2 regions of the Shouchella sp. JSM 1781072 genome follow, and region 1 is predicted to be linked to the other one. Evidence: predicted binding sites of a transcription regulator. Region 1 holds the regulator's gene; the other holds the start of a gene.
What was found. The regulator CtsR, encoded in region 1, represses protease genes until heat stress. The targets are predictions, from matches to a motif close to ATGGTCAATAAAGGTCAAACA.
Positions count from the first base shown of each region.

Region 2: a site for CtsR is predicted at 1,808-1,828, ahead of ACE1TH_RS07100 (ATP-dependent Clp protease ATP-binding subunit). Genes of this name have one in related genera too.

Region 1 covers NZ_JBHFQE010000006.1:12-4,443, reverse strand. Annotated here, with positions in the region: gene clpC (ATP-dependent protease ATP-binding subunit ClpC) at 1-810, opposite strand, end outside; gene mcsB (protein-arginine kinase McsB) at 839-1,912, opposite strand; gene mcsA (protein-arginine kinase activator protein McsA) at 1,909-2,451, opposite strand; gene ACE1TH_RS19860 (CtsR family transcriptional regulator) at 2,472-2,942, opposite strand; gene ACE1TH_RS19855 (SRPBCC family protein) at 3,146-3,607, shown strand; rRNA gene rrf (5S ribosomal RNA) at 4,082-4,197, opposite strand; partial or broken rRNA gene ACE1TH_RS19845 (23S ribosomal RNA) at 4,318-4,432, opposite strand, start outside.
Region 2 covers NZ_JBHFQE010000001.1:1,347,557-1,351,988, forward strand. Annotated here, with positions in the region: gene ACE1TH_RS07090 (LLM class flavin-dependent oxidoreductase) at 1-302, opposite strand, end outside; gene ACE1TH_RS07095 (GNAT family N-acetyltransferase) at 440-1,648, shown strand; gene ACE1TH_RS07100 (ATP-dependent Clp protease ATP-binding subunit) at 1,863-3,977, shown strand; gene kynU (kynureninase) at 4,123-4,432, shown strand, end outside.

The DNA of each region.
Region 1 (4,432 bases):
CACTTTTTTCAAACGATCTTCAAACTCACCACGGTATTTCGTACCTGCTACAACCGTACCCATGTCTAATGTCATCACACGCTTATTGCGAAGCGTTTCTGGAACTTCATTCGCAATGATACTTTGAGCCAATCCTTCTGCTATCGCCGTTTTACCGACACCTGGTTCACCGATAAGTACAGGGTTATTCTTTGTACGTCTGCTTAACACTTGTATAACACGCTCAATCTCTTTACTACGCCCTATAACAGGATCGAGGGTTTCTTCTCGAGCAATCGCTGTTAAATCTCTGGCTAAGCTATCAAGTGTAGGCGTATTTGCATTCGCTGTTGAACCGCCAGCTTGCGCAGAGCTACCACCTTCATTGCTTCCAAGCAGTTGTAATACTTGTTGTCTCGCTTTATTTAGACTCACGCCTAAATTATTTAGCACACGAGCCGCGACGCCTTCACCTTCACGAATTAATCCTAGTAAAATATGTTCTGTTCCCACATAGGAATGACCTAATTTTCTTGCTTCATCCATTGAGAGTTCAATAACTTTTTTTGCTCGAGGTGTGTAGTGAGGGGTACTATGAATACTTTTTTGTACTTCTTGGCCCTTCCCTACTAATCCTTCTACTTCTTTTTGGAGTTTATCTGATCCTAAGCCAAGCTGCTGAAGAGCTTTGGCCGCAATTCCTTCACCTTCACGAATCAAACCTAACAAGATATGTTCCGTTCCAATATTATGATGGCTCAAGCGAATTGCTTCTTCTTGTGAAAGAGCTAATACCTTTTGTGCACGCTCAGAAAATCTTCCAAACATCATAAATAATGACACCTCCAGAGGAATTGTATTACTCGTTATTGTCTTCTAATTTTAATCGTTCTCTAATTAATGTCGCTCGCCTCTCGTCTCGTTGATCAGGCGATAAGACTGTTTCAGCATATCTTTGTAAAAATCCAGGCTGGGTCACAATCATTAATTCATTTAAGATACTAGCTGAAATCCCTTCAATTAATCCTAAATCAATTCCCAATCTGACGTCAGATAAACGTCTTGTCGCTTCTTTTGAATCAATCACATAACTATGGGAAAGGATTCCAAGCGATCTGTGGACACGATCCATAAGTTTCAAATATGAATGATCGAGTAATGAACCACGGGCTGACCGCTCTTGTTGAATCAGTTGCTTCACAACGCCTTGAAGTTCATCAATAATATCTTGTTCTGATTTACCTAGCGTCATTTGATTTGAGATTTGAAATAAATTCCCTAATGCTTCGCTACCTTCTCCATAAATTCCTCTAACAACGAGACCCAATTGGTTAATTGCTGGCAAGATACGTTGTAATTGCTGGGTAATGGCGAGAGCAGGTAAATGCATCATGACCGATGCACGCATCCCTGTACCAACATTTGTCGGACAACTAGTTAGGTACCCATACTGTTTATCGTATGCATAAGTAAGGTGAGACTCCATCCAATCATCTAAAGAACTTGCAGCTTGAAACCCATGTTCAAGGTCAAACCCTGATGTTAGAACTTGTATACGAAGATGATCTTCTTCATTCACCATAATACTTACAGACTCGTCTTTACTTAATAAAACCGCGCCATGCTTAGACCGCTCTGCTAAATGTGGACTAATGAGATGTTTTTCTACAAGCATTCGTTTATCATTTGTTTTCATTTCATCCATTGTTAACATTTCTGCATTTCCAAGTGCATTGCTTTGTGTCGATGCTAACGCTTCTTGCACGTACTGAGTAACTGTATAGGCTTCTTCTTTTGATGATAAAAGCGGGAAGGAGAACGCGTTCATGTTTCTTGCTAATCTTATTCGGCTACTTAAAACAATATCCGATTCGACCCCGTCTTTTTTCATCCAAGGACTAATCGCATGCTCTAAGAATTGATTTAAACTCACTCGTCTTCCCCTCCCTCTTTAGGGCGATCTTTCCGCTTCGACAATGCCCTAATTTCATCTCGAAGTTCTGCAGCCTTTTCAAATTCTTCTTTTTGAATATGTTCATTTAAGGTTGCTCGCATTTCTTCAATTCGTTGCTCGATTTGAATTGATTCACCAATTCGTTTTGGGATTTTCCCGCTATGCTTATTATTTCCACCATGTACTCTGCGAAAAACTGAGGAGAGTTTGTTTGAAAATGTATCATAACAAGTCGCACAACCAAAGCGACCAACGTGAAGAAATTTTTCATAGCTTAGTCCACAATTAGGACATTTTAATGCAGCTTTTTCATTTGTATCTCTCTGCGAAGAGCCATTGTCCTCTGTATTAAATAGGCCAGAAAAAAGGTGGTGGATAGAGAAACTGTCACTTCCCGGTATAGCCTCGCCTTTTTCTCTTGCGCAGTGTTCACATACATGCATCTCTGTTTTCTTTCCATTAACAATTTTTGTGAAATGCAATGTCGCTTGTCGCACATTACACTCTTGGCATACCATCATCATCACCCCTTTATCTATTACCGATTTTCTGTATACTTAAGCGTCTCAATCATCGCTTTTAAAAGATTTGCTCGTATTTCATCTCGATGTTCAATGGTCGACTTATAAAGCTCTCTTTCTAAAATACTAGACATTAGCTTCGCTTCACGTTTTGTTATGGCGTCTTCTTCAAAGAGACGAAAAACAATATTTTGAGCTGTTTGTTGATCAATTTTCAAGCCAATTAACTGTTGCATATGATCAAATAAAGCGGCGTCTTCATGGGACTCTACTTTTGTTATCCGTATATAGCCGCCACCACCACGCTTACTTTCCACTACATAGCCTTTTTCCAAAGTAAAGCGTGTACTAATCACATAATTGATCTGCGAAGGTACACATTGAAACTGTTTTGCAAGCTCGCTTCGCTTTATTTCCAGCAGCTCTTTGCCACTACGAGTCAATGTCATTTTTAAATATTGTTCAATTAAGTCCGTTATATTGCTCATAAATCAACCCTCCTAGTAAAGGACAACATTGACTTTGACTATATTTGACTATTAATAACTTTATTATAAGCTGTTTACTAAAAAACTTCAACAACTAACTCTTTTCTATTATCGCCAAAGTCTCTACTTCTAGACCTATCTCCGGTAGATTGTTTTACTTTTTTTGAAAAGGGTAATTCTGTTTGTTAGGAAGGTGGATATTTATGCGAGTACACATATTAAAACGCGAACAGCATTTGAACATAACGCTTGATCAAGCCTGGGAATTTTTCTCTAGTGCTAAAAATCTTCAAGCGATTACGCCTAGCTATATGAATTTTACAATTACAAACGATCCCGGAAAAACGATTTATACTGGCCAATTGATTACTTATAAAGTGAGCCCTCTTTTATCAATTCCCCTAACTTGGGTAACGGAGATTACACAAGTTGAAGATCAGTCTTACTTTATTGATGAGCAGCGTTTTGGTCCTTTTAAGCTTTGGCATCATCAGCACCTTTTTTCAGAAACAGAAGAAGGAGTCACTATGGTTGACATTGTTCACTATAGCCTACCCTTTTCATTTCTTGGGGAAATCGCTCGTCGTTTAATGGTAAAGAACCGGTTAGAAGAGATTTTTGACTATAGGTATGCGACGTTAGAAAAAGAGTTTAACGAAAAATAGGTTAACTCGTTGCATCGTCCTTTGGCTCCGTCATGATTTTCTACGGGGATGCTTCACACGTTCTTTTTACGATAGGTCCTTCACGACGTTCTACGAAAACGACCCTTTCGTCTCACAGGAGGGCACGATGTCTTTCCCTGATGTTTATTCATGATGGATCTAGGTTCGTTCTTTATTCGATCTATGTGCTTGCTTCTTCATTTCGCTTCTTCGAAGCGCAGCTCTTTTGCGCCTCTCTATACAAAAAAAAGACACCTATTCAGGTGTCTCTCTGCTTGCCTGGCAACGTCCTTTGGCTCCGTCATGATTTCCTACGGGGTCGGTTCGCACGAAGCGATTTCAAGGTTGCGATTCCATGTCGCCTTACGAAATTCACTCTATGTGCTTGCTTCTTCATTTCGCTTCTTTCGAAGCGCAGCTCTTTTGCGCCTCTCTATACAAAAAAAAGACACCTATTCAGGTGTCTTTCTGCTTGCCTGGCAACGTCCTACTCTCACAGGGGGAAGCCCCCAACTACCATCGGCGCAAAAGAGCTTAACGACCGTGTTCGGCATGGGAACGGGTGTGACCTCTTTGCTATTGCCACCAGACTATGTTGACGTCCGATCAACGGCGAATCTCTTCGTCTTGTTTCTCGTTGTCAAAGGTAAAAGAATCAACGATTCTTTCAAAACTAAATCTAGAAATCAAACTCACGTCAAGAAAAAATTTAGGATAAGCCCTCGACCGATTAGTATCAGTCCGCTCCATGTGTCGCCACACTTCCACTTCTGACCTATCAACCTCATCATCTCTAAGGGGTCTTACTGGCTTACGCCATGGGAA
Region 2 (4,432 bases), on a different contig from region 1:
TGCAAGGCAGCCAGTGTACCAAACTGTTCGGCTATAATTAACGGAGCGTGATTAGGAAGCATAATTCCTCCTGAACCTACTCGGATGGTCTTTGTTGCTTGTGCGATTTGTCCAATAAGAACCGCTGTCGCTGAGCTCGCAACACCATGCATATTGTGATGCTCCGCTACCCAGAAGCGATGATAGCCATAGGATTCAGCAGCTTGTGCACTTCGAATTGTATGCTGTAACGCTTCTCTTACGCTTTTCCCTTCTCGTACAGGTGCTAAATTCAATGCTGATACGTTTACTTGTTGTGTCATGTAGATTCCACCTTTCGTGCTACATATAGTTTATCCACTAAAAAGGATCGTTTCAAATTAAACGATTTGACTGTTACTAAATGATTTACTAAAATGAATGATAATCAGTCATTTATAATGAAAGAGGTTGAAAACAAATGAGTCAGAAGCGAAAAGATGACTTAGAACTACGATTTGTTACAAAGGAGCACTCGCAAGATTCTTTGGATTTACTTAATTATGTTTTCCAAGTAACAAACCAAGATGTTTCTCAAATCGGCGAATCGCAAATGGCACGATGGAAAAAACCAATTTTTGAACAAAGTTCCATCCTTGGATGGTTTTCTAAAAACAAATTAATTTCGCAAATGGTCGTGTACCCCTTTTCCGTTAATATACATGGGCGTGCCTACAAAATGGGTGGCGTTACAGGAGTGGGAACCTATCCAGAATACGCCGGTCTTGGCCTTATGAATGATCTAATGAAACAAAGTTTAACGATGATGAAAGAAAGAGGTCAGACGATTTCTTACCTTTTCCCTTACTCTATTCCCTACTATCGAAAAAAAGGCTGGGAAATTATTTCAGATGTCATCACCTATACCGTTCGTGATACTCAAATCCCGAAACCTTATGACGTACCTGGCAGAATTGAACGGGTCGCGTTTGATGATAAAGACATTCGCAGTGCATACGACTGTTTTTCAAAAAAAGAAAACGGCGCTATGATTCGAAATGAACTTGCCTGGGATGAGCATTTTAAATGGGAACGGGACGATCTTATCGCCTGCGTTTATTACGACGAACAAGAAAAGCCAACTGGCTATATGTATTATAAAGTGGAGAATGAGACGTTTTATGTAAAAGAAATGATTTTCAATAACGAGGAAGCGCGTCGAGGATTATGGAACTTCATTGGCGCACACTTTTCAATGGTTTATTATGTAAAAGGAAAGATTTTCGAAAACGAACCACTCTCTTTCTTTCTCGAAGATGGTGAAATTGAAGAAAAGATCTCACCTTACTATATGGCACGAATTGTCGACGTAGAAGAATTTCTCCGTGCATTTCCTTTTAATCCTCAAACAACTCATCCGCTTACGCTGCATATTTACGACCCGATGCTAGAGTGGAATCAAGATATTTTTACGATTACGTTTGAAAATGGTCAAAAAGTGGAACGCAATAAGAACAACACTCATGTTGACGCAACGATGGATATTCAAACGCTTGTTACGCTTTTATTAAACTACAAGCGTGCAAAAGATTTAAAAGAAATTGGGCGGATTGACGCAAACGAAGACACCATTCGTTATTTAGAGCAGTTAATTCCAGATAATCAGCCTTGGTTCTCTGACTATTTCTGATCAATTGTTGACAATCACTTTGTCGAATGGTACAGTATAGTTACTGATCAACTTTGACCTTAAAAGTCACGATTTGTTGAAAAAGCAAACTTGATCAGCTATACTGTAATGAAATACAACAGCTATACAAATGATGTTTAGCTGTTTCCTAATTCTTTATTGGTCAAATATAGTCAAAGTCAAAATTAAAATAAATTTATTGGGGGTACTTACGATGAAATGTCAACACTGTCAAACAAATGATGCAGCAGTATCGTTAAACGTTGTTGTCAATCAGCATAAAAAACACGTGATGTTATGTGAATCTTGTTTTCAAGAGCTCAGACAAACAAACGGTAAAGCTGCCCCATCACAATCATTATTCGGATCCTTTATGGGTGGCCAGCAAGATGATCAGCCACACTATACACAAACAAAAGAACAGGATCATGATGAAGATCGCTTTTTAAATCAATTTGGTCATAACCTATCTCACGATGCGCAGAACGGCGATATTGACCCTGTTATCGGAAGAGACCAAGAAGTAGAACGAGTCATTCAGGTGCTTAGTCGTCGTACCAAAAACAACCCTGTTCTTATTGGTGAAGCTGGTGTCGGGAAAACAGCGATCGCGGAAGGCTTAGCTTTACGCATTGCACAAGGAAACGCACCATCAAAACTGTTAGGAAAACAGATCTACTCTCTTGATTTCGCTTCACTCGTAGCAGGTACTAGCTACCGAGGACAGTTTGAAGAGCGGATGCAGCAACTAATTGATGAAGTGTCGCAACGTGAAGACGTTCTTCTCTTTATTGATGAACTGCATATGCTTGTTGGCGCAGGTGCATCTGGTGAAGGCAACATGGATGCAAGCAATATCCTTAAGCCTGCTTTAGCTCGAGGCAACATGCAGTTAATCGGTGCAACCACACTAAGTGAATACCGTAAAATTGAAAAAGATGCAGCGCTCGAACGTCGTTTCCAACCGGTCACAGTAAAAGAACCGACAGAAGAACAAGCGTATGAAATCTTAAAAGGCTTAAAAGCCGTATACGAAGGGTACCATGGTGTGCACTATACAGACGATGTGTTACGTGCAACGGTTACTCTTTCGAACCGCTATATCCAAGATCGATTTCTTCCTGATAAAGCGATTGACCTTCTTGATGAAGTTGGTTCACGCTTATCGTTAACCATTGAACATGAAGATAAAACATCAATTGAAAAACGATTACAAGATATTCAGTCTCGTAAACATTCAGCTACTAAAAACGAACAATATGAAGAAGCAGCGAAATTGCGAGATGAAGAAAACACATTACGTGAAAAATTAAAAGAAACGGAATCAAGCTTCTCACCTATTCGGGTCACAATTGAAGACATTCAGGCACTCATTGAAAAACAAACCGGCATTCCCGTCCAAAAGCTGCAAAAAGACGAACAGCAAAAAATGCGTGATTTAAATAGTCGTCTCGCAAGCAAAGTAATTGGACAAGAAGATGCGGTTTCCAAAACAGCCAAAGCGGTTAAACGTAGTCGAGCTGGGTTGAAGCAAGGTAATCGCCCAATTAGTTTCCTCTTTGTTGGTCCTACTGGCGTTGGGAAAACGGAATTAACGAAGCAGCTTGCTGAAGAAGTGTATGGCAATAAAGAAAACATGATTCGTCTAGATATGAGTGAATTTATGGAGAAACACGCTGTTTCGAAATTAATTGGTTCACCACCAGGATATGTTGGACATGAGGAAGGCGGTCAATTAACTGAGCAAGTGCGTCGCAATCCTTACAGCATCATTCTAATGGACGAAATTGAAAAAGCTCATCCAGACGTGCAGCATATGTTCCTTCAAATTATGGAGGATGGTCGCTTAACCGATAGTCAAGGTCGCGTCGTTTCCTTCAAAGATACGATGGTTATTATGACTTCAAACGCTGGTGTTGGCACAACCTCTCGTTCTCTTGGATTTAGCGCAGAACAAAGCAAGACGATTGGCATACTTGAAAGCTTAAATGACTATTTTAAGCCTGAGTTTTTAAACCGATTCGATGCGTTAATTGAATTTAATCAGCTGACAGAAGACAACTTAATTGAGATTGTTGATGTGATGCTTGATGATCTACGCGGACGTCTGACTGACTTAAATATGACCATTCAAGTCAGTGAAGAAGCGAAACGTGAATTAGCGAAAAAAGGCTATCACCCTACCTTTGGCGCTCGTCCACTTCGCCGTGTGATTCAAGACACGATTGAAGATGATATTACAGAACTTCTAATCGACCATGACGCGATTGCTCATATTGATGTGACAATGGAAGATGGTCAGCTTCACGTACAACCTGTACTCGCTTAAACACTCACGCTATTCACAACGAAAAACGCGTCATACGGATCTCTTCCGTTGGCGCGTTTTTATTTGCTATAATGCGACCTAATTACTAATCTTTTCTTCACTAACCCCTGTTCAATTCAAAAGGATTTTGATACTTTTAAGAAGAATGACAAATTTGAAGTTAGGAAGTGATTTGTTGGACACATCTGTAAGCTATGCGTCTCAACTAGACGAGAATGATCCGATAGCATCCCTCCGTTCCGCTTTTTATTTACATAAAGATGTTATCTATTTAGACGGGAATTCACTTGGCTTGTTAAGTAAACCAGCTGAACAAGCCGTTTTGCAAATGGTAGAAGATTGGAAGATACATGGCATTGACGGCTGGACAGACGGCACGTATCCATGGTTTACATTGTCAGAGACATTAAGCGAGAAGATGGCGCCATTAGTTGGTGCGTCAGCTGATGAAGTCA